DNA from 2 places in the Salinicoccus siamensis genome. Region 2 is predicted to be linked to the other one. Evidence: predicted binding sites of a transcription regulator. Region 2 holds the regulator's gene; the other holds the start of a gene.
What was found. Region 2 encodes CtsR, which represses protease genes until heat stress. Its sites were predicted from a motif close to ATGGTCAATAAAGGTCAAACA; they were not measured.

Region 1 (11,853 bases), 360 kb from region 2:
ACGCTTCGCCCTTTCAAAGTAGCCCGGCCGGGCAAACGTGGTAAGTATGATCACTTTACAATCTGCTTTCTGGAGTTGTTCTGCAGCATCGAGTCCGGTCATGACAGGCATTTCAATATCCATCAGACAGATATCCGGCCGTTCACGTTCGACTATATCCAGTATTTCCTTGCCATTTTCTGCTTGGCCCACTACTTCTACATCTTCTTCCAGCTCCAGTAATGCGCTAAGCGCACCTCTCAATAGATTCTGGTCTTCAGCAATTACAATCCGGATCACGCTTGACCCTCCCCGATCTGTTTCAGTACCTTCGGCACTGTAATATTGATTTCAAATCCGTCCATGCTATTGATTATCTGGAGGTCGCCATTTATAAATTCCAAACGCTCACGCATACCACTGATTCCATGACCTGTTTCAAAAGTTCCTCCTCTACCGTCTCCGTTATCCATAACTTTAAGGAAGATATCTTTGTTGGTTTCAATGACTTCTATTGCGCAAAAATGTGCGCGGCTATGCTTAACGACATTTGTGACGGCTTCTTTCAGACACATGCTCAACACATTTTCCGCTAGTGTGGGAATATCTCCAAGATCACCATCAATATTGATATCGTAACTGATCTGGGCGGCATCCATAAGTTCCTTGACATGGGCGATTTCTTCCAGCAGTGTGACATTCTCCATATTGCTGATCATCTCACGCACTTCCTTCAATGCCTGCCTGGATGCAATTCGAATATCATTCAACTCCTCTTTAGCCGCTTCCTTATCCCTTGTCATCAACTTTTGGGCGAGTTCACTCTTCAACCTGATCATGGATAATCTCTGTCCAAGCGTATCATGGAGGTCCCGGGCAATTCTATGACGCTCTTCGACGATTGCGAGTTCAGCTATCTTGAGATTTGCATCTTCCAACTGAGACTCCAACTCTTCCTGCTTAAGTCTATTATATTGATTGATGGGAAGGAGCGTGACTGCAAGCACTGTCATAATCAGGAATGGCAGATGACTGAAAAGGAGACTATAGTTATAGAAAAAACCTGTTACTATGGCTCCTGCTGTCATCACCAGATGAATGACATACATGGAGACGAAGCCCGCTTTACTTTTTATATTACCTACAAAAAACGCGATAAAAAGTGCAAAGTATACATAGCCATAAAGAATCGTCATGATTATATTGATGAGTATTTCTATACTTAGCCCAATATATACGAGCGGACCTTTTGTGTTGAATGTCAGCCAATATACTGTGAAGAAAAGCAATGTCATGACACTACCGAACACTATTTCCGTCAATAAGTTCGAACGGAATATAAAATAAAATGGGAGTATGCACAAAATAATCCATATATATAGGCTGAGCCCCGTGTTTTTTGGAAATATATGATACCAGTCGCGCATGCTGATCCCCCTCATTTTATTCAAGTGTAACAGTTTTATTGGCATTATATTAAAAAATTCCCCCATAAGGGGGAATTCGTTTCTACTGGAGGCTCGCACGCTTCTGTTTCAACCTCTCTTCAATTTCATTGAAACCGACGAAGGTCTTATTTTTTTCGTCATATAAGCGGAATCGGATCGATTCCAAGCTGGACTTCAGTGTGATGGTTGTCGCCTGATGCAGCGGCGGTGTACTTTCGTGTGCTTGCTCGAGATGATAGTTTGGTACTCTTGGAGCGAGGTGATGAACATGGTGATAGCCAATGCTGCCCGTCATCCACTCCAACCATCGTGGCAGTTTATAATACGAGCTGCCATCGACTGCCGCTTTAACGTAATCCCATTCGGATTCATTCTCAAAGTAGGAATCTTCAAATTGGTGTTGGACATAGAAGAGCCAAATACCCAGTGCACCTGCAAAATAGATGATCGGAAGTTGCACAAGCAGAAGAACATGCCGGCCTAAAGAGAAACCAATCAAGGCATAAATGGCTAGGAGGGAGAGATTGATGATGTACGTATTCATACGTTCTTTCTTCTTCGCTCCCTTACGATTGAAGCGGTTGGCGTACAGGAACAGCGATAAGGGGCCAAGCCCGAACATGACAAGTGGATTACGGTAGAGGCGATACTTGAGCCGCTCACTCCTGCTTGCTTCCTTATATTCTTCAACGGTCATGACCCAGATGTCACCAATGCCACGCTTATCGAGATTCCCACTGGTTGCATGGTGGATGGAATGTTCACGTTTCCATTTTTCATAAGCGAAATGCGTGATTATACCGGTGAACGTGCCCAATATACTATTCCATTTCTTACTTTTAAAGAAAGATTGGTGTGCACAATCATGAAAGATGATGAAAGTTCTAATCATGAAGCCTGCTGTAGCGAGACTAAACAGGAGGCTTAACCAGAAAGAAACACTTAATGATTGGTAGGCTAGGAACCACAATACAAAAAATGGCACGATTGTATTGAGGATCTGGATGATGCTGGTCTTCGTCTGTGATTTTGCATAAGGCATGACCGCTTTTCTGAGTTGAGCCTGTTTTTCTTTAGTCATACGTGTACCCTCTTTCCCATTATTCCAATTACCTTCATTTTATAACGGGGGCAATCATATAAATAGAATCAAGTGTCAGTAAAAATATATGACATTTGTCATTATTTTATAACTTTCTTCATTTAGCGAATGCTTATACGAGGATATATAAAAAAATGGGGCATAACTTCTTATGTATGCCCCATCCCATTTAGATCTATTCATGATTTTCTTCATCTGATGCTCCGCATAATATGCTCTCATCATGCGGATTGTCCATACTTTCCACTTGTACCGTAACATGTCCTATTCCTTCATCCATCAGTTTTTCCTCCAGTTCATCAAGCAACAGCTGGCTCTCCGTTATCGTTTTGTCCCCATCTACTGTCACATGACAAGACAGAGCATGCTGATCACTTGTAATGCTCCACACATGAAGATCATGGAGATCTACAACCCGGTCATCCTCTTTTAGGATTTTAATGATGTCATCGACATCTATATCAGCTGGTGTACCCTCCATCAGTACATGTACCGATGACCTCGTTACTTTCCAACCACTGAAAAGGATCAAACCTGCTACAATTACACTTGCCAAAGGGTCTGCAATCCCCCAACCGAAGAACAGAATCAGGAGTGCAGCTATGATTGCTCCAATTGAACCGAGGAGATCCCCCATCACATGTAGAAACGCGGCCCTGATATTAAGATTGCCCTCGGTATCACCGCCGCGCATCATCAGCCAGGCCACAGCTAGATTGACCAATAAGCCTATGATGGCAACTATAAGCATACCCGTTGAAGCCACTTCAGGCGGATCTATAAAACGCTGGTAAGCTTCATAGAATATATATAACGAAACAAGGATAAGCGTTACACCGTTGAATATGGCTGCGAGTATTTCAAAACGCTTATAGCCATAGGTTTTACTGTAATCTGCAGATTTACTGCCAAACCTGAACGCCAACACTGCCACTCCTAGGGAGATGGCGTCACTCAGCATGTGTCCAGCGTCAGATAACAGCGCAAGACTATTTGTCAAAAAACCACCAATTGCTTCCACAATCATAAAGCCTGCAATGATAAAAAAACTAATCTGGAGCACTTTTTTATTGGCATTATGCGTATGATCATGCGCCATCAATACACCTCCTTTAAAAAGAGCCTATGGATGTCTAATCCACGGCTCCCCAATTACTGCTGGTCATCAGTTTTATATTGCATATAGACTGCCTGAGTCACCAGGAAATCCTCCATTCCGTGCTTGCCGTCCGCACCTCCAAGTCCGGACTGACGCATTCCTGCATGATAGCCCTGCACCGCTTCAAAGTTCTCACGGTTAACAAACGTTTCGCCGAATTTCATTTCATTGACTACGCGCATGGCCTCATTCAAATCATCTGTATAGACTGAAGATGAAAGGCCATATACTGTATCATTCGCTTTTTCAATCGCTTCATCCAATGTGGTGAACGTAGAAATGGGAATTACTGGACCGAATATTTCATCGCTCATTATATTCGACTGATGGGTGACATTAGTCAATATGGTCGGTTTATAGAAGAACCCCTCGTCCATCTCGGCAGGTGCGCCTCCAGTGACCACTTCAGCACCACCTTGGATTGCTTGCTGCACCATTCCATCTACAGTTTCGAGCCGCTCCTTATTAACCAACGGTCCGACTGAGATTTCCTTGTCTGTGCGTGGATCACCCATTTTCTTAGATTCGAATATTGCTCTTAGTTTTTCAGTCAACTCGTCAGCTACACTTTCATGTACATAAGCCCTCTCTGCGTTTGTACATGCCTGACCATTATTCGCAAGCCGTGATGCTGCTATATTTTGTGCTGCAAGATCTAAATCTGCGTTTTTCGTCACAATCGCTGGCGCCTTCCCGCCTAATTCCAAATTGACTTTCGTGATGTTCTGTGCAGCGGCTTCCATCACTTTCGAGCCACCTGGGATACTTCCTGTCATGGTCACCATGTGAACTTTCTTGTGAGTAGCCAACGCATTGCCTATTGCGGAACCGACACCTGTCACAACATTATATACACCATCTGGTATATCTTTCATTTCATGCACAAGTTTTGTAAATTCCATTGTTGTATTGGGCGTGTGCTGACTCGGCTTCACTACAATTGTACAACCGGTTACAAGCGCGGTGGCAACTTTCCTTGCCAGGATGAAAATTGGAAAGTTCCATGGTATGATTCCCGCTACAACACCGATCGGCTTTTTATAGATGAAGATGTTCTCATTAGGGCGATCGCTTGGAACTATCTCCCCTTCAATCCTTCTCGCCCATTCAGACATATAGCGGAAATAGTCTATGGCAAGATCTACTTCTCCGCTTGCCAACTCATAATCTTTACCTTGCTCTTCTTGAAGAATATCGATAAATCTTTCCCTGTTTTTTTCAATCTCATCGCCTAGCCTGCGTACAATTTTACCGCGTTCAATGTTTGGGGTCATTTCCCACTGTTTTTGGGCATTGAATGCCGCTTCTACAGCTTTGTCTACATCTTTTTCAGTACCTTTTGGTGTTTTGGAAATCTTTTCTTCTGTTGCCGGGTTGATGATGTCGAGCCATTCATTACCGGATGATTCGACGTATTGTCCGTTAATGTACAATTTATGTTCCTGCACAACGACGCCTCCTAGAAATATTTATCTTTCATCTTCCCTTAACCAGGAGGCCTTAAACTTTATAAGAATTGGTAAGCTTATCGTCAATAGTCATTGATGGTCTGCTGTTTATTGAACTCTTCCTCGTCATCGCCTGTACCACATGCGGTCAACAGCATGAGTGTCATACCGGCGGCCACCAATAGTTTGATTGCTTTCATGAAACTACCTCCTCATCTGGACTCCATCTGTCTTCACCCATCCTTCTCCATTTCAATGGCTGCAGACAAACTTCTAAAACCATTCTAACAGCGAGACCGGGTTGTGTCTAAGCGCCGCATGTCTTGATTCGATTGATAAAAGTTCCATATATGAAAAAGACTCCCGGGATTCCCCGGAAGTCTCTTCAGCCGATACTCATCATCTGTTTTCATGCTTTCATTTCAAGAAGTTCACATATCACATGTGTCCGTCTCAATTTTTAGACCACTGCAACTTTCACTTCTCCTTCTTCTAGTCTTACTTCAACATTGCCTACTGATTCCTCTTCCAGTATAAGATCTGTAAGTTGGTCCTCAACCTTATCCTGGATGACTCTTCTTAATGGTCTTGCTCCAAATCGTTTGTCATATCCGAGCCTTGCCAGTTCATATTTCGCTTCATCCGTAATCGTGATTCCGATGTCGTTGTCTTCGACAGTTTCCCGAAGTTCTGCCAACATGAGATCAACTATCAGGAATAGATCATCTTCAGAGAGTTCATTGAAGTTGATGATTGAATCGAAACGGTTCAGGAACTCAGGTTTAAAGTAGTCGCTCAGATTCTCCAGTGTCGATACAGACTCATGTGCATCTGCGTTGAATCCTACACTCGCTGTATTGGCTCCTGTACCTGCGTTACTTGTCATGATGATGACTGTATCCTTGAAACTGACCATACGGCCATGCGAATCTGTCAAATGGCCATCTTCCATAATCTGAAGGAAAGTGTTCTGTACATCAGGGTGTGCTTTTTCTATCTCGTCCAACAGGATGATGCTGTACGGGTTGTGCCGCACTTTTTCAGTCAGTTGTCCAGCTTCCTCGTGGCCAACATAACCCGGAGGGGAACCAATGATCTTAGACACTGCATGCTTCTCCATATACTCACTCATATCAAGGCGTATCATGGACTCTCGGGAACCGAACAATTCTTCCGCCAACGCCTTAGTCAGTTCTGTCTTGCCGACCCCAGTCGGTCCGACGAAGAGGAAGGAACCTATCGGACGGTATTTCGATTTCAGACCTGCCCTACTACGGCGTACTGCTTTCGCAACTTTTGCGACAGCTTCTTCCTGACCGATGACTTTGCTGGTCATTCTCTCTTCCAGATCACGCATCTTCTCTTGCTCATCTGCCTGCAACTTCGTTACAGGAATGCCAGTTTTCTCCTCGATTATCAATTGGATATCAGAGACATCAACGTCGATGGTCTTCTCTTCATCCTTAACTTTCTCGAGCTGTTTCTCGAGCTGGATTTCCACATACTTCAAGTTTGCTGCTTTTTCATAATCTTCTCGTTCTGCCGCCTCGGTTTTTTCTTTCTCGATTTCATCCAAATGCTGTTGTATGGCATGCGCATCGTTTTCTGCATTTGCCAAGTTCAGCCGTGAACCGACCTCATCCATCAGATCAATCGCCTTATCCGGCAAGAACCTGTCTTGGATATAGCGGTCAGAAAGAGATACAAAAGCGTGAATCGCTTCGTCGGAATAACGTACTTCATGGAAGTTCTCATAGCGATCCTTAATCCCTTGAAGAATTTGTTCCGCTTCTTCCAGCGTTGGTTCTTTCACTATAATCGGTTGCAAACGACGCTCCAGGGCCGCATCTTTTTCAATCTGACGATATTCTTTTAACGTGGTCGCCCCAATGAGTTGCATTTCCCCACGGGCGAGCGCAGGTTTCAAAATATTTCCCGCGTCCATCTGTGAACTCTCCGCTGTACCTGCTCCAACCAGCAGATGAATTTCATCAATGAATACGATGATGTCATCCCTTTGCTGTATTTCTTCGATCAATTGCTTCATGCGTTCTTCAAATTGCCCGCGGATGCCTGTATTGGCTACAAGCGAAGCGACATCCAGTATATATATTTCTTTGCCTATCAATTTTGTCGGCACTGCACTTTCAGTGATTTTCAATGCCAGTCCTTCTGCGATGGCCGTCTTACCTACCCCTGGTTCACCAATTAATACCGGGTTGTTTTTGTTGCGCCTGTTTAATGTTTCGATTACACGCTTCACTTCTTGATCGCGACCGATGACAGGGTCGATTTCTCCAGCTCTGGCCGCTTCTGAAACGTTTTTGCCAAGTTGCTCTATCAGGCTGTCATTACCCTCTTGGCCTTGCTTGACGGTGGTGCCGGTATGGCCAGATCCATTTCCTTCATAATATCCATCATTATGCCCTTCACCATTGAAAGGGAATCCGGATTGGAATCCATCAGAGTTCATCATTTGTTGTCTGATATCCCGGAAACATTGGTTGCATAAGTGCATCTGTACTTTTTTATTGTTGAGTTTCATTGCAACATTAACGTTTGCATCATTTATCCCACAATTTTGGCATTTCATGAGTCATACCTCCTATATAATTGACTTTGACTAACTTTGACTATATACATATTATAAAGCTCCTCAGACATCATTTCAAAGAGTTTGCTTGAAATTTTATTTGAACCCTTATTTGTTTGACTAACTTTGACTATATTATTATTATACATTGACCTTGTTTGACTTTCAAGTGTTTAACCTTAAAATCGTGATATAATAATAAGCCTCTATCGTCGTTGAACCTCTAAACTTAAAACCCCTGCACCGGTATTGAAACCCGGATACAGGGGATTGTAATGTCGTTTTTCATTTACTGGCATTTTACAGGTGTATAGTGATATCTCCATCCTCACGAAGTTTTTCGGCGAGTTTCTGGACGGCTTCACTCTCTTTCTGCGACTTGATCTGGGATTCCAGTTCAGGCTTAAGTTCTTCAAAAGATGGGAGTTCCTCGGCACCTTCCATTTGTTCACGCTGCTCTTTCGCATCATCATAAAGTGACTGCAATTCCTTCTCTGTCGGTTTAATTTCGCCCGTTTCTTCAGCAATCAGCTTATCTACTTTCACCTGAGTTTTAATCTGGGAGGTGATTTCCTCTTTAGACATGCCTTGTTCTTCTACTGCAGCATAGAAATCTTCTTTGGATTCCATGCCATTACGCTCAACCAGGTCACTAAGCATATCATCAACTTCTTTATCGGAAGCTTTATAATCCCGTTCTTCAGCTTCTTGAACAAGCAGCTTCTGACCGACTATTCCATCTGCTATCTGCTTCTTCAATTCATCCTGATCTACTTCTTCACCGGCCATCTGCTGCTGAATCGCAAGCTGTTGAAACTGTGCTGTATAAGTTTTTTCAAACTCATCTTTCTTCACTTCTTCGCCATTCACTTCTGCCACGACGTCTGGCACATCATCAAGCTCAGGTTCAGGCATTTCTGGCTGTTCTCCTTCACCCTTACTTGCTGTTTCTTCTTGTTTCTTCGCATCATTATTCTTATCTTCAGCTGACTCTTCCCCTCCGCATGCTGCTAAGGCAAGAACCAATGTGCCTAGAGTCAGAGCCATTAATATTTTCTTCATGATTATTTTAGAACTCCTTCCAATACTTACTGTCCGTCATTTTAACACACCATGGACTTATTTCCATTTTTTAAGGGGGCCACATCGCTTAATTTTTTTGAAATGTGAACATTACATGAAGTACATATGACTTTTTAGCTCACCGAAAATATAAAATAATGCCCTTTACAGAAGTTTTTTATCCATAAGGGCATCATTAAATGTTCTGCTTTCTATTCCACTGTCACTGATTTTGCGAGATTTCTCGGTTTGTCCACATCGTTGCCACGATGTAGCGCAGCATAATAGGCAATAAGCTGGTAGACCACTACCGAAACGAGAGGTGTCAGCATCTCATGCACTTGTGGAATGACATAGGTGTCCCCCTCCTGATCCATTCCTTCCATGGATACCATGCAGACTTTAGCCCCTCTCGCCTCGACTTCCTGGGCGTTGCCTCGGATATTCAAATTGACCCGTTCCTGTGTCGCTAAGGCAAATACTGGTGTATTCTCTTCAATCAATGCGATGGTGCCATGCTTAAGCTCACCACCGGCAAAGCCTTCTGCTTGAATATAGGATATTTCCTTCAATTTCAAAGCGCCTTCGACACCAACATAATAATCCATAGTGCGGCCGATAAAGAAAGCATTTCTTGTTGTTTCAAGGTATTCGTTGACGATCTGTTCGATTTCAGGCGCATCATCGATAACAGCTGTAATGGCTGTTGTAACTTTAGCGAGTTCACGCATCAGATTGATTTCAGTATCTTTGCCGAGCTCCCTTGCAGTGACTTGAGCCAGAATCGAGAGTACTGCAATTTGAGCCGTGTAGGCTTTTGTTGAAGCAACGGCGATTTCAGGCCCCGCATGCAATATAAGTGTTTCATCCGCTTCCCGGGCAAGGGTGGATCCAGGTACATTAGTCACAGTCAGGGATTTGTGCCCCTGCTTTTTGACATCAACCAGTACTGCCCGGCTATCTGCCGTCTCACCCGATTGGGAAATGAAGATGAATAGCGGTTTTTCTGATAGGAGCGGTGTATTATAGACGAATTCCGAAGCCACGTGCACTTCAGTCGGCACCCCCGCCCATTTTTCAAAGTATTCTTTGCCGATCAGACCGGCATGATAACTTGTTCCGGCGGCTATAATGTATATGCGGTCCGAACTTTTGAGTTGATCTATCACTGCACCGTCGATTTTAAGGTTTTCGTCCTTATCCTGATACTCCTGTATAATTTTGCGCATGGTTGCTGGCTGGTCATTGATTTCCTTGAGCATGAAATGGTCGTAAGTCCCTTTTTCAACTTCACTCTCATTAATTTCGGCTATAAAGGATTCCCTTTTAATTTCTTTACCCAAAGCATCTTTAATGATGATTTCATCTTTTTTCAGAAGTACGATCTCCCGGTCCATCAATTCAACAAATTCATTTGTCTCTTTAAGCATTGCGATTGCATCAGAAGTGATGACATTAAAACCTTTGCCTTTGCCCAGTAGAAGTGGGGATTTATTTTTTGCCGAATAGATGACTTCAGGCTCCTCTTCATCCAGCAGACCGATGGCATATGATCCATGAAGAAGATCCAAAGTTTTCGTGAAAGCTTCTTCAGTAGTCATTCCTTCCGCCGCGAACTTGGCGATGATCTCGACGATGATTTCAGAATCAGTGCTCGAGACCAATTCAACCTCCGGAATGTACGTTCCTTTAATTTGTTCATAATTTTCTATGACACCGTTATGGACCAATGTAAAGCGTTTATCCGTACTTTGATGAGGGTGGGCATTTTTGACATTCGGTACCCCGTGGGTGGCCCATCTTGTGTGACCGATACCCGCTGTCGAAGCAAAATCCATATCGACCTTTTCTGTCAAATCCTTGATCCTACCCTTTTCTTTGAAGACCTTTACTTCCTGTTCATTTCTGACACCGATACCTGCAGAGTCATAGCCGCGATACTCCATCTTTTCAAGGCCGTTGAGCAATATGTTTTTCACATCTTTGCTTCCTATATAACCAACAATTCCACACATAAAAAACACCCTTTCCAATTTAGTAGATTTATGCCAACGTTCTGTCCCACCAGTCACCCGGCAGTTTTATCAATTGGCTTCACGAATACTTTAGTATCCGGGACAGCATCCGCCGATTTTCGATAACTGTCCTCCTCGTCAACAGGAAACCCTGTCCAGGCGCTATTCCGATTTCTTGAACTCTCTTTATTCTCCTTTACTGTCAATGCTTTCATTCTAATGGAAATGCTTTACTGCCGCAATATAAATATGGATAACAGATATTGTCTCCTCGAAAAAACAAGCTTCCGGATTATTCATCCGGAAGCCTAAGATTTATTCCAGTCCCATTTCCTGTTGAACCACCTCAGCTATAGCATTGGCATAACCGCTTGAAAGCTCTTCTGTTTCCGCTTCAGTCATTACCCGTACAAGTGGTTCTGTACCTGAAGCCCTGACAAGGACACGACCATTGCCATTCATTTCCTTCTCAACTTCTTCAATCTTTTTAGACACTTTTTCATTTTTGACGACATTATATTTGTCGGAAACCCGGATGTTCACCAATTCCTGAGGGTACGTCTCAACTTGTTTTGCAAGTTGTCCTAGCGTCTTGCCGGAGGATTTGATGATCGCTGCGAGGTGGGCACCTGTCAAAAGTCCGTCGCCCGTTGTATTGTAGTCCATCATGATGATATGGCCGGATTGTTCGCCGCCAAGGCTATATCCTCCTGCTCTCATCTCTTCAACAACATATCTATCCCCGACTTTAGTCTTGTCACTTCTGAGCTTATGGGCTTCCAATGCTTTGTAGAAACCTAGATTACTCATGACTGTCGATACAACCATATCATCTTTCAGCATGCCTTCCGATTTCATATGCTGAGCCAGGATGAACATGATCTTATCACCATCTACAATATTGCCCTTTTCATCCACTGCTATTATCCTATCGCCGTCCCCATCGAAAGCGAACCCGAAATCACAACCTTCTTCTACAACAAGCTCTGCAAGTTTTTCAGGATGGGTTGAGCCTACGCCCGCATTTATATTCTTGCCATCAGGGTT
Region 2 (11,853 bases):
TCCACGGTGATGGTTTTGTTGATATCTGCCTTGCCATCTTCGACGACCACCATTGTGCCGTCCTCCAGATACCCGACGCCCTGGTTTTCTTCCTTACCCGTCTTTGATACAAGCAGGCTGAACCGATCACCCTGGATGACGGCCATTTTGATGGCATCTGACAGCTCATTGACATTGAGCACTTTTATCTGATGGAGTTGGCACACCTTATTAAGGTTGTAGTCCGTTGTTATGATGGCACCTTTTTCAGCTTTTGCGATTTCAATCAGCTGATGGTCGACATCAAGCTTGTCGTACTCGACATCCCTGATTTCAACATCAGCGGCATTCTGCTTTTGCAGGGCATTCAACATATCCAAGCCCCGCTGTCCCTTGTCACGCTTGATCGGGTCGGTTGCGTCAGCGATCAATTGAAGCTCATCAAGCACGAACTGCGGGATGACAAGCACACCTTCTATGAACCCGGTTTTTGCTACATCCACTATTCTACCATCTATGATCGCACTCGTATCAAGGAATTTTTTGGAGTTCTTATATTCTTTTTCTTTAGCTTTGGAGAAATTGCCCGGCAGGAAATCAAGCACCTCACCGAATTTCTTGAGCCCGATCTGGAACCCGAGGTATCCGAGGATTACAGCCACTACAAACGGGACGATATCGCGGACTATAGGAATGTCCATGGCATTTATCAATAAGGATATCAAAACAGCAAGCAACAGTCCGATAAGCGTCCCCAATGTGGCGGACACAATCTCCGCAAGACTCCGGTTCAGGATGAGGCCCTCGCTTCGTCTTATAAGGCTTTCGACTTTCGGCAGGGTCCATGAGAAGAAGACGAGAAAAAGAAGCAGACCCGAAAGCCCGAAGACGAGCACATTATCCAATATGAGCGGGATGTCCCAAGGCAGAATTTCAAATATCAGGGGCATCAGCCAGACGCCCAGGGAAATTCCAATCAATACATACAATACATAAAGCAGATACCTCAACATAACCATTCACCTCCTGTTTTATTTGGATATCGCCATCTTCAGGGCATCCTTCAGATTACGCACACTCACGACTTCTATATCATCCGGTACATTCAGGCCGCTCATATTCGAAGCTGGAATGACCGCGCGGTTAAAGCCGAGTTTGGCAGCCTCCTGCAGGCGCTGATCGATCTTGGTGACCCGTCTGACTTCGCCAGTCAATCCGACTTCTCCGATGAAGCAGTCGTCCCCTCTTATCGAAGCACCTTTGAAGCTTGAAGCAATGCTGACGACGATGCTGAGGTCGACTGCAGGCTCGTCGAGACGGACGCCGCCGGCCACTTTGATGTAGGCATCATGCTGCTGCATAAGCAGCCCTTCGCTTTTTTCGAGTACCGCCATAAGGAGTGAAAGACGGTTATGGTCGACGCCGGTCGCCATGCGCCTCGGGTTGTGGAAATGGGTCGGCGTCACGAGTGCCTGGACCTCAACCAGCAGTGCCCGTGTGCCTTCCATGGTAGCCACGATCGCCGAACCTGGTACATTCTTGGAACGCTCTTCAAGGAATATTTCAGAAGGGTTGAGCACTTCTTTGAGCCCTTCGTTCTTCATCTCGAACATGCCCATCTCATTCGTCGACCCGAAGCGGTTTTTGACGGCACGCAGCATCCTGTAGGTATGATGCTGATCCCCTTCAAAGTAGAGGACCGTATCCACCATATGTTCAAGTAGCCTAGGTCCCGCAATCTGTCCATCTTTCGTCACATGTCCGACGATGAAGGTTGCGATATTGCCGCTTTTGGCGATATTCATGAGGCTCTGGGTACACTCCCTGACTTGCGCCACACTGCCCGGGGCGCTCGTCACGTCTGGGTTGAAGATGGTCTGGATCGAATCGATGATGAGGAAATCGGGATCCAGCCGCTTTATTTCGTCATGGATGTAGTAGAGGTTGGTTTCGCTGTAGACATTGAGGTTGTCGCTCGCTTCCAGCAGTCGGTCTGCCCGGAGTTTGATCTGTTCCGTCGATTCCTCGCCTGAAACATACAGCACTTCGTGATTCTCGGATAGAGCCAGGGCCGTCTGTAGCAGGATGGTCGATTTGCCGATCCCCGGGTCCCCACCGATCAGGATCAATGAGCCGTTCACTATCCCCCCGCCGAGCACCCGGTCGAACTCGGGGCTTTGCGTCTTCGTCCTCGGGGTGTGGCTTTTCTTGACCCGTTCGAGTTTCTGGCTGCGTTGTCTGGTGTCGGTTTCCACCTTGCCGAAAGTTCCCCTACCCTTTGTTTCCTTATGGACGATCTTTTCCTCCATCTGGTTCCAGGCACCGCAATTCGGGCATCTGCCCATCCACTTCGGCGATTCATGTCCGCAGGCCATGCATTCAAAAACATTTTTCGCTTTCGCCATATATAAGCCTCTCCTGTAGTTCGATTTTATTATTATATAGTGTATAACTATTACATGTAATTTTAAAGTAGTAGCCATCAGAACTGCCATTAAGCGTGGAAGTATGAAGAAAAAGGCCGGGCGGTGGGCCCGCCCGGCCTTTATGCATCTATTCTGCTGCCACTGCGTCTTTAGTTTTCACGTCGAATTCGTCGTTTTTATAGTCGATTGTGACGACCTTGCCTTCAAGCTCTTCCCCGGATAGGAGGGACTCACTGAGCCGGTCTTCAATATGGCGCTGTATCGACCGTGCAAGCGGCCTTGCACCGTATTCCGGATCATAGCCTTCGTCAGCGATTTTCTCCTTGGCCGAATCCGTCACTTCAAGATGGATATCCTGGCCACCGAGACGGTCTCTCAGCTGATCGATCATAAGCGAGACGATCTGCTTGAGGTGCTTCTTCTCGAGGCTGTGGAAGACGATGATGTCATCCACACGGTTGATGAATTCCGGACGGAATGTGTTTTTCAGTTCTTTCATCATCGTGCTTCTGATCGTATCGTAGTCCTGGCTATCGTCTGTCGTGCCAAATCCTACGAACTTGTTGTCCTTGAGTTCCTGGGCACCGACGTTTGATGTCATGACGATGATCGTGTTGCGGAAATCGACGGTGCGGCCGTTCGAATCGGTCAATCGTCCATCATCCAACACTTGGAGGAGCATATTGAATACGTCAGGGTGCGCCTTTTCGATCTCATCAAACAAGACAAGGGAATAAGGTTTTCTCCTCACTTTTTCTGTCAGCTGTCCACCATCATCATAGCCGACGTAGCCAGGAGGCGAACCGACCAGACGGGAGACGGAGTGCTTCTCCATGTACTCACTCATATCGACGCGGATCATGGCTTCTTCCTCGCCAAACATCGATTCACTGAGCGCACGGGCAAGTTCAGTCTTACCGACACCCGTTGGACCGAGGAAGATGAAGCTTCCGATCGGACGCTTAGGATTCTTCAGACCTGCACGGGCCCGTCTGACCGCTTTCGAGATGGAGGCCACTGCATCTTCCTGACCGATTACACGGTCGTGAAGGATACTCTCCAAGTTCAGCAGGCGCTCCGACTCCTCTTCTGCGATCTTAGCCAGCGGTATGCCGGTGATACCGCTGATGACCAGCTCGATGTCGCCCTTTTCGACAGATTGAGAAGCCTGGCCCTGTTCCTTCTTCCAGTCATCCTCACGCTTTTTGAGTTCTGCTTCAAGTTTGCTCTGCTTGTCCCGATAACTTGCCGCCGCTTCAAATTCCTGGCTCTGCACCGCGGAATCCTTCTCTTTCTTGACGGCTTCGAGCTTGCTTTCAAGATCTTTCAGATCTGGAGGGGAAGTGTAGCTTCTGAGCCTCACTTTAGAGGATGCCTCATCGATCAGGTCGATCGCCTTATCCGGCAGATACCTGTCCTGTACATAACGGTTACTCATGATAGCCGCCGCTTCAAGCGCCTCATCTGTAATCGTGATCCTGTGGTGCGCTTCGTAGCGGTCCCTGAGTCCTTTAAGGATGAGGATCGCATCTTCAACACTCGGTTCATCCACCTGGACAGGTTGGAAACGACGTTCCAGTGCCGCATCTTTTTCGATATGCTTACGGTACTCTTCAAGCGTCGTGGCACCGATGCACTGCAGCTCACCGCGTGCCAATGCCGGCTTCAGGATATTGGATGCATCGATGGCACCTTCTGCGCCGCCCGCACCGATCAACGTATGGAGTTCATCGATGAACAGCACGACGTTCCCGGCCTTATGGATTTCATCCATCATTTTCTTCATGCGCTCTTCGAATTCACCGCGGTATTTCGTACCCGCAACGACCGTGCCCATATCCAATGACATGACACGCTTATCCTTCAGCGTCTCAGGCACTTCATTTTTGACGATGGCCTGCGCCATTCCTTCAGCGATGGCCGTCTTACCGACACCCGCTTCACCGATGAGGACAGGGTTGTTCTTCGTCCTTCTGCTCAGCACCTCGATGACACGGGTGATCTCTTTGGAGCGTCCGATCACCGGATCGAGCATCTCATCACGTGCAATCTGTGTCAGATCACGCGCCAGGGAATCGAGCGTTGGTGTATTGTGGTCTTTCTTCAGATTGTCCTTCTGCTGGAACGCATCCGGATTGCCGAGCATCTTGATGACGGCCGCCCGTGCTTTTGTGATGTTCAAGTCAAGATTGGCCAGCACGCGTGCTGCCACACCTTCGCTCTCCCTTATCAGGCCGAGCAGGAGGTGTTCCGTGCCGACGAAATTATGGTGGAGTTTCCGCGCTTCATCCATGGATAGCTCGATCACCTTTTTGGCCCTCGGCGTGTAATGGATGGAAGACGATGGTTCCGTCCCTTCGTTGATCAGGTTGAATACTTCTTCTTTGACCTTTTCTTCTGTGATGTTGAAGGAGACGAGCACTTTTGCCGCAATGCCTTCATTTTCCTTCGCAAGACCGAGCAGAAGATGTTCTGTCCCGATGTTCGAATGTTTGAGGTTGATCGCTTCTTCCTGTGCGTACGCTAATACTTTCTGCGCACGTTCTGTCAGTCGTCCAAATAGCATACTTTATTCCCCTCCTATTAAATATCTCATCATCGTTGCACGCTCTTCTTCAACAGCCTGCTCAAGTGATGTGTATGTGCCTTCTTTATCATTCAGACGCATTTTGATGAATGCCGGCTGGATGAGTTGAATCCATTTCTGGAAATGAAAATGTGGGAGTTCGATCAGATCGAGGTCGATTCCGAACTTGATGTCGCTCAAGCATTTCGCCGCTTCGTTCAAAGACAGCTTATAGGCATGTCCCAAAAGGCCGAGCGAGCGGTGGACCGCATCTTTTACGTCCAGGAGATGTTCATCTTCAAGCCATGAGCGCATCTCAATCTCCTCTTCGATGATCCTCTGCTTCAGTTCGTCCAGAGTGGTGATGATCTCATCCTCCGTCTGCCCGAGCGTCAACTGGTTTGACAGCTGATAGATATGGCCGAGCGGCACCGAACCTTCTCCATATATTCCCCTTAATACGAAACCGAAACGACTCAAATTTCCAGCCATGCGCTGGATGCGTTTGCTTGAAGTGAGCGCCGGGAGATGCAGCATCACAGAAGCCCGGAGGCCTGTGCCGACATTCGTCGGACAGGCTGTCAGGTAGCCGTACCGTTCATCAAAGGCATAGTCCAGCTCATGTTCGATCCTGTCATCTATATCGTTGGCCTTCCGGTAGATGTCCATCATGTGTTGGCCTGACCCCATCGCCTGGATGCGCAGATGGTCTTCTTCATTCACCATGACGGAGATCGACTCGTCTTCATTGGTGTAGTTCTTCACTCCCTGCTTGGTGAACAGGGGGCTCACCAGATGCTTTTCGACCAGCAGCGCCTTATCCTCAAACTTGAGGTCCGCCATATCCTTCTGGTCGTACCCCTCAAGCACCCCGTCCAGGCGCTCCACGATCTGCTCGATCCCACTACTGTTCTGCATCATATGGGGGTAGGGGATATGATCGATGTTGCGCGCCAGACGGATGCGGGTCGACATTTCAACCGGCTGCTCTTTGACGTCATGCATCCATGGGCTGATGTTTTTATATTCCATCATCTTCACCCAACCTTTCCAAAGCGCGTATCTCATCCCTGACGACGGCCGCTTCTTCGAATTCCTGGGTGTCGATGAGCGTCTGGAGCTTGGCCTTCAGCTGCTCCATCTTGCGCTTCGTCTTCAAGTATTCCTTCGACTTCTCCGGCATCTTGCCGACATGCTCAGTCTGATTGGCCTGCACACGGGCCACGATATCCGGCAGGCGCGCCTCGAATGTGCGGTAGCAATCGGGGCAGCCGAACTTCCCGGCCTGCACGATGCTGTTCAACGTGGAACCGCAAGTGCCACACTGCAGCGGTTTTTTCTGCTGCTGATGCAACGCAGGCTGTTGGGACAGCGATTGGAGCAGTTTCTGGATGTTGAAGGTGTCATCCGGATAGCTGAAATCATTCTCGAATGATGCATTGGCACATTGTTCGCACAGGAACCGCTCGCTCTTCTCCAGTCCATCGCCTTTCGATATATGGATGCTTGCTTCCCTTTCGTTGCATGACTCACACTTCATTCCATCACTCCTCACTGTATAGGATGACATCCATCACCCTCTTGAGTATCTTCGCACGCAGACGATCCCGGTACGGCAGCTCGAGCATCAATGTCTCACGGTCCATTACTGCACTTATGATCTTCGCCTCTTTTTGCGTCACCACTTCGTTTTCATACAACGACTGGATGATATGTTTGGCATTCTGCTGCGACAGCTGATTCCCGACCAGCTGCTTCAGATGGGCAAGGTATTCCGCTTTGGAATGCGTCTCGACTTTAGTGATCCTTATATACCCGCCGCCACCCCTTTTACTCTCAACCGTGTAACCGTGCTCGTTGGTAAAGCGCGTCTTTATTACGTAGTTCAGCTGCGAAGGCACACAATCGAACTTTTCTGCGATGTGCGCACGTTTTATTTCGACGACCTCAGTGCCGGACTCCTCTATCAGCTTTTTGAGGTACTGTTCAATTATATCTGACATGTTACGCATTTCATCACCTCTTTTGACCTTCTTTGACTTTGATTATATAGGCTGTGAATCAATATAGCAAATGGAAAGTTCCATGGATTCGCCCTTTATTTCTGTAAACGTTTGCATTATAATTAACCAGGATACATATCCATCGTTCCAGACGCATACAGTCATTCATTCAGACTACGGTAATATAATGGCTTAAAAAATAACTCTACGAGGTGAAAGTATTGAATATTCTAATGGGAATAATCGGTATCCTGTTTACATTCTTCCTGGCTTGGCTCGTCAGCAGCAACCGCAAGCTTGCGTTCAAAAAATGGAAGAACATCATCATCCTGCTTGGCGTCCAGCTGATTTTTGCATTCGTCCTCCTTTCCACTGGCGCAGGCCAGTTCCTCATAGAAGGTCTGGCCAACGGGTTCAACGCCCTACTCGGATTCGCGGCTGAAGGTGTCGGCTTCGTCATGGGGGATCTGACGGTAGGTGAAGACGGCGGCGTCGCTGACGTATTCTTCTTCAACGTCCTCCTTCCGATCATCGTCATCTCCGCCCTGATCGGCATCCTGCAGTATACGAAGATTCTGCCGCTCATCATCCGCGGACTCGGTATACTGCTTACGAAAATAACCGGAATGGGGTATCTTGAGTCCTATAACGGAGCTGCATCCATGCTCCTTGGACAATCAGAAGTGTTCATTTCATTGAAGAACCAATTGCCGCACCTGCCGAAACACCGTCTCTATACGCTTTCGGCACAGGCGATGAGTTCAGTGTCACTATCCATCGTCGGCGCCTACATGACCATGCTCGATCCACAGTATGTCGTGACGGCGATCGTCCTTAACCTGTTCGGTACTTACGTGATTGTGCACATCCTTAATCCATACGACGTAACCGACGCTGAAGACGAGGCCGATGTCGATGACAATCCAGACGCCGGCAAGTCATTCTTCCAGATCCTCGGCGACTACATCATGGATGGTGCCAAAGTTGCCATGACAGTTGCGGCCATGCTGATCGGTTATATCGCATTGATTGCGATTCTGAACCAGGTCTTCCTGCTCATCCCGGGCATGGAAATCACCTTCCAGGACGTACTCGGCTACATCTTCATGCCACTCGCATTCCTCATCGGAATCCCTTGGGCTGAAGCGCAGCAGGCAGGTAGCCTGATGGCGACGAAGCTCATTACCAACGAGTTCGTGGCAATGCTCGACTACACTGCGATTGCAGACGATTTCAGCAGAAAATCCCAGGCGATGATCTCAGTCTTCCTTGTATCATTCGCCAACTTCTCAAGTATCGGCATCATTGCAGGTTCTGTTAAGGGACTGCATGACGGAAGCGGCAATAAAGTCGCCACCTTCGGCCTGAAGCTCGTCTACGGGGCGTCACTCGTCAGTGTGCTGACAGCTGCGGTAGTCGGCATATTCGCTTAAATGACAATTTATATGCATACAAAAAACAGGCCATATGGCCTGTTTTTTTCATTTTTATAGATACCTTCAGTTGACTTTGCTTGATGAATTACCTGATACTGCCTATGAGATAAAAATTTGATGGAGCGATTAATATGAGAATAGGCGTCATTGCAGATCTGCATATCGATCGTAGGCAGACCCGCTATACAATCCAGGATTTTGAACATGTACTGACATGGGAAATCCACAAGCAGCAAATAGAACTGTTGCTCATAGCAGGCGATATCGCCAGCGATTACCGCATCACCCTTGAGTTCGTCTATACGCTTATGGACAAGACAGGAATCGATATCCGCTTCGTCCCCGGCAACCATGATTATTGGCAACCCGAAGCAGGCCATATATCCACCCCTGAAATCCATCAGCTCTATAAAGAAGAACCGACAAGCATGATAGATGCCCCGCTGATTATAGATGACCAGTGGGCCATCGTCGGCAACAGCGGCTGGTATGATTATTCCTACGCAGATCCACGGTTTTCCCGGGAAAAGATCGCGACGGGGAAATTCTCCGGCGGCACCTGGCAGGATAAAATCCGCGCCAACTGGTCGATGGACGACCCAGCGGTATCAAAAGCATTTGCACAATCCGCAAAACAGGACCTCGAGCGCGTCGGCAACCGCAACATCATCCTGATGACGCACGTCGTCACCCATCCACGGTTTGTAGTCCCTACACCCCACCGCCTATTCGACTTCTTCAACGCATTCATCGGCACATCCGACTTCGACCCACTCTACAAAGAATTCCCCATACGCTACAGCATCATGGGGCACGTCCACTTCCGCCACCAGATCACAGACGGCGGCATCCACTACATCTGCCCATGCCTCGGCTACCAGCGTGAATGGCGGACGGACGATTTGGCCACGGAAGTTGCCGATGCTTTGACGGTGATTGAGGTGTAGGGTGGATTAAAGCCCGTGATGACGAATAAGCAGAAAAGCATCATCCATCTACATAGATGGATGATGCTTTTTGTTTTCCAATCACTAATAGTTGTATTTGAAAACGTTTACAAATATAATTGGAGTACTATATGAAACTGGGGTGATATGTATGGCAAATGTAAATCAAGACAGACTCAAACTGTACGTTTTGGACAATGGAACCTTAAAGATGGATAAGAATCTGATGATCGCCAACTCCAATCAAGCCACGCTCGATAATCCCAACGCTCCGAACGAGATGATTGAATTCCCCATCTACACTGTCTTCATCGACCATCCCGAAGCAAAAATCCTTTTCGATACCGCCTGTAACCCGAACGCCATGGGGAAAGATGGCAGATGGATAGAGCAGACCCAGAAAGCCTTCCCCTACTCAGCAAGCGAAGAATGCTATCTCCCAAACAGGCTCGAGCAGATCAATGTAGACCCTAAAGAAGTCGATTATGTAGTCGCCTCCCACCTCCACCTCGACCACGCCGGTTGCCTAGAATATTTTACGAACGCTGTAGTGATCGTACATGACGATGAATTGAACGGTACGATGCAGACATATGCGAGAAATCAGAAGGAGGGAGCTTATATCTGGGCAGATATCGATGCCTGGATCAAGAATGACCTGACATGGAAGACCATAAAGTCTTATGAAGATAACCTCGAAATCGTCAAAGGCGTCAAAGTCTTGAATTTCGGCAGCGGCCACGCCTGGGGCATGATCGGTTTGGAAGTCGAAACAGGCGAACTCGGTACGCTTATCCTCGCATCTGATGCCATCTATACAAAAGAAAGCATGGAATCTCCAATCAAGCCGCCCGGCATCCTATATGATTCCATCGGATGGGCGCGCTCTGTTGAGAGGATCAAACGTATGGCAAAAGAGAAAGACGCTCAGATATGGTTCGGTCACGATGGTGATCAATTCGAAGGGTTCAGAAAATCCACCGAAGGATACTACGAATAAGCAATCTTTTAAAGGAGGATTACATGAAGATAAAAGCAGCAGTTCTGCATGAGATGGGGTTGTCTAAACCGTACGCCGAAAGCAAGCCGTTAAAAATTGAAACTCTGGAGTTGGATGAACCTACAAAAAATGAAATCCTCATTAAAATAGGAGCAGTCGGTCTATGCCATTCAGACTTATCCGTGATAAACGGAAGCCGCCCGAGACCGACTCCAATGGCACTGGGCCATGAAGCGGCCGGGGAAATCATGCAGGTCGGAGAAGATGTAACAGATCTTGAAGTCGGAGACCATGTCGTTTGCACCTTTGTACCAAGCTGTGGCTATTGCCTCCCTTGTAAGGAAGGGAGGCCTGCCCTTTGCGAAAATGGAGCAGCTTCCAACGAAAAGGGAGAAATGCTTGATGGGGGCAGAAGACTCCACAACGATGATGGAGAAGTGAATCATCACCTGGGTGTTTCAGGCTTTGCCACTCATGCGGTTGTATCAGCAAACTCTGTTGTAAAAGTCGATCCGAAGGTACCTTTAGAAGAAGTGGCCATTTTCGGGTGTGCCGTAATCACCGGTATTGGCGCAGTCATAAACACGGCCCAGATAAAACCGGGAAGCACGGTCGCCGTAATCGGACTTGGAGGCATTGGACTCAATGCTGTCATGGGGGCAAAACTGGCCGGTGCCGGCAAAATCATTGTCTTGGACATCAATCCAAACAAGTTTGATTTCGCCAAAAAATTAGGCGCCACCCATGTATTCGACTCTTCTGATGAAAATGTTGTGGAGGATATCAAAACCAGCACCTCAGGAGGAGTCGACTATGCATTCGAAACAGCCGGCGCCGTGCCGGCGATGGAAGTCGCCTATAAAATAACCAAACGCGGCGGCATGACAGTCACAACCGGCCTGCCCGACCCTAAGCATAACCTCTCATTCCCGCAAGTCACTCTGACGGCAGAAGAAAGAACCATAAAAGGTTCCTATGTAGGCAGCTGTGTTCCACTTCGCGACATTCCGAGATTTATGGAACTCTATCAGCAGGGAAGACTCCCAGTCGATGATCTACTGTCAGATACCTTGCCATTGGAAGATATCAATGAAGGATTCGACCGTCTGGAAAAAGGTGAAGATGCAAGACTTGTCATTAAAATGGAGTAATAAAAAGAATAGAGATTCTAATTACGCTACTATCGCCTAGATATCACAGTTTTTAATTTCATCTGTGGTATCTAGCCATTTTTTAATGGTCAGCTATCGATTACATTGAAGGTGAGGTACTTGCTATTTAGTATTAATAAATCCGCTTGATTAACGAATGATAATCTACTTTATTGAATTGAAGATTGTTACTACGTAAGTAGAGTCCGTCAAAAAAGCCTTGTTTAGTAAGCTGGAATTCACTTTCACTTCGATTCATGCTCGCCTTTTATGTATAAAGTCCCACTATATTATGTCATTTTACTATTTTAAATCAATACATAAGACAGATTAGAATTTCGTAAT

Region 1: the regulator CtsR is predicted to act here: its motif matches at 7,843-7,863, upstream of ACZ5LF_RS10265 (ATP-dependent Clp protease ATP-binding subunit).

Annotation. Positions count from the first base shown of each region.
Region 1 is NZ_AP043765.1:1,992,127-2,003,979, forward strand. Features, by position in the region: gene ACZ5LF_RS10240 (response regulator) at 1-279, opposite strand, end outside; gene ACZ5LF_RS10245 (sensor histidine kinase) at 276-1,406, opposite strand; gene desA (Delta(5) desaturase DesA) at 1,489-2,508, opposite strand; gene ACZ5LF_RS10255 (cation diffusion facilitator family transporter) at 2,705-3,628, opposite strand; gene aldA (aldehyde dehydrogenase) at 3,682-5,136, opposite strand; gene ACZ5LF_RS10265 (ATP-dependent Clp protease ATP-binding subunit) at 5,597-7,729, opposite strand; gene ACZ5LF_RS10270 (SurA N-terminal domain-containing protein) at 8,030-8,791, opposite strand; gene glmS (glutamine--fructose-6-phosphate transaminase (isomerizing)) at 9,004-10,806, opposite strand; gene glmM (phosphoglucosamine mutase) at 11,122-11,853, opposite strand, start outside.
Region 2 is NZ_AP043765.1:177,058-188,910, reverse strand. Features, by position in the region: gene ACZ5LF_RS00970 (PIN/TRAM domain-containing protein) at 1-992, opposite strand, end outside; gene radA (DNA repair protein RadA) at 1,011-2,384, opposite strand; gene ACZ5LF_RS00960 (ATP-dependent Clp protease ATP-binding subunit) at 2,533-4,971, opposite strand; gene ACZ5LF_RS00955 (hypothetical protein) at 4,975-6,006, opposite strand; gene ACZ5LF_RS00950 (UvrB/UvrC motif-containing protein) at 5,993-6,511, opposite strand; gene ACZ5LF_RS00945 (CtsR family transcriptional regulator) at 6,516-6,983, opposite strand; gene ACZ5LF_RS00940 (NupC/NupG family nucleoside CNT transporter) at 7,196-8,407, shown strand; gene ACZ5LF_RS00935 (metallophosphoesterase) at 8,542-9,357, shown strand; gene ahlS (AhlS family quorum-quenching N-acyl homoserine lactonase) at 9,509-10,357, shown strand; gene ACZ5LF_RS00925 (zinc-dependent alcohol dehydrogenase family protein) at 10,381-11,508, shown strand.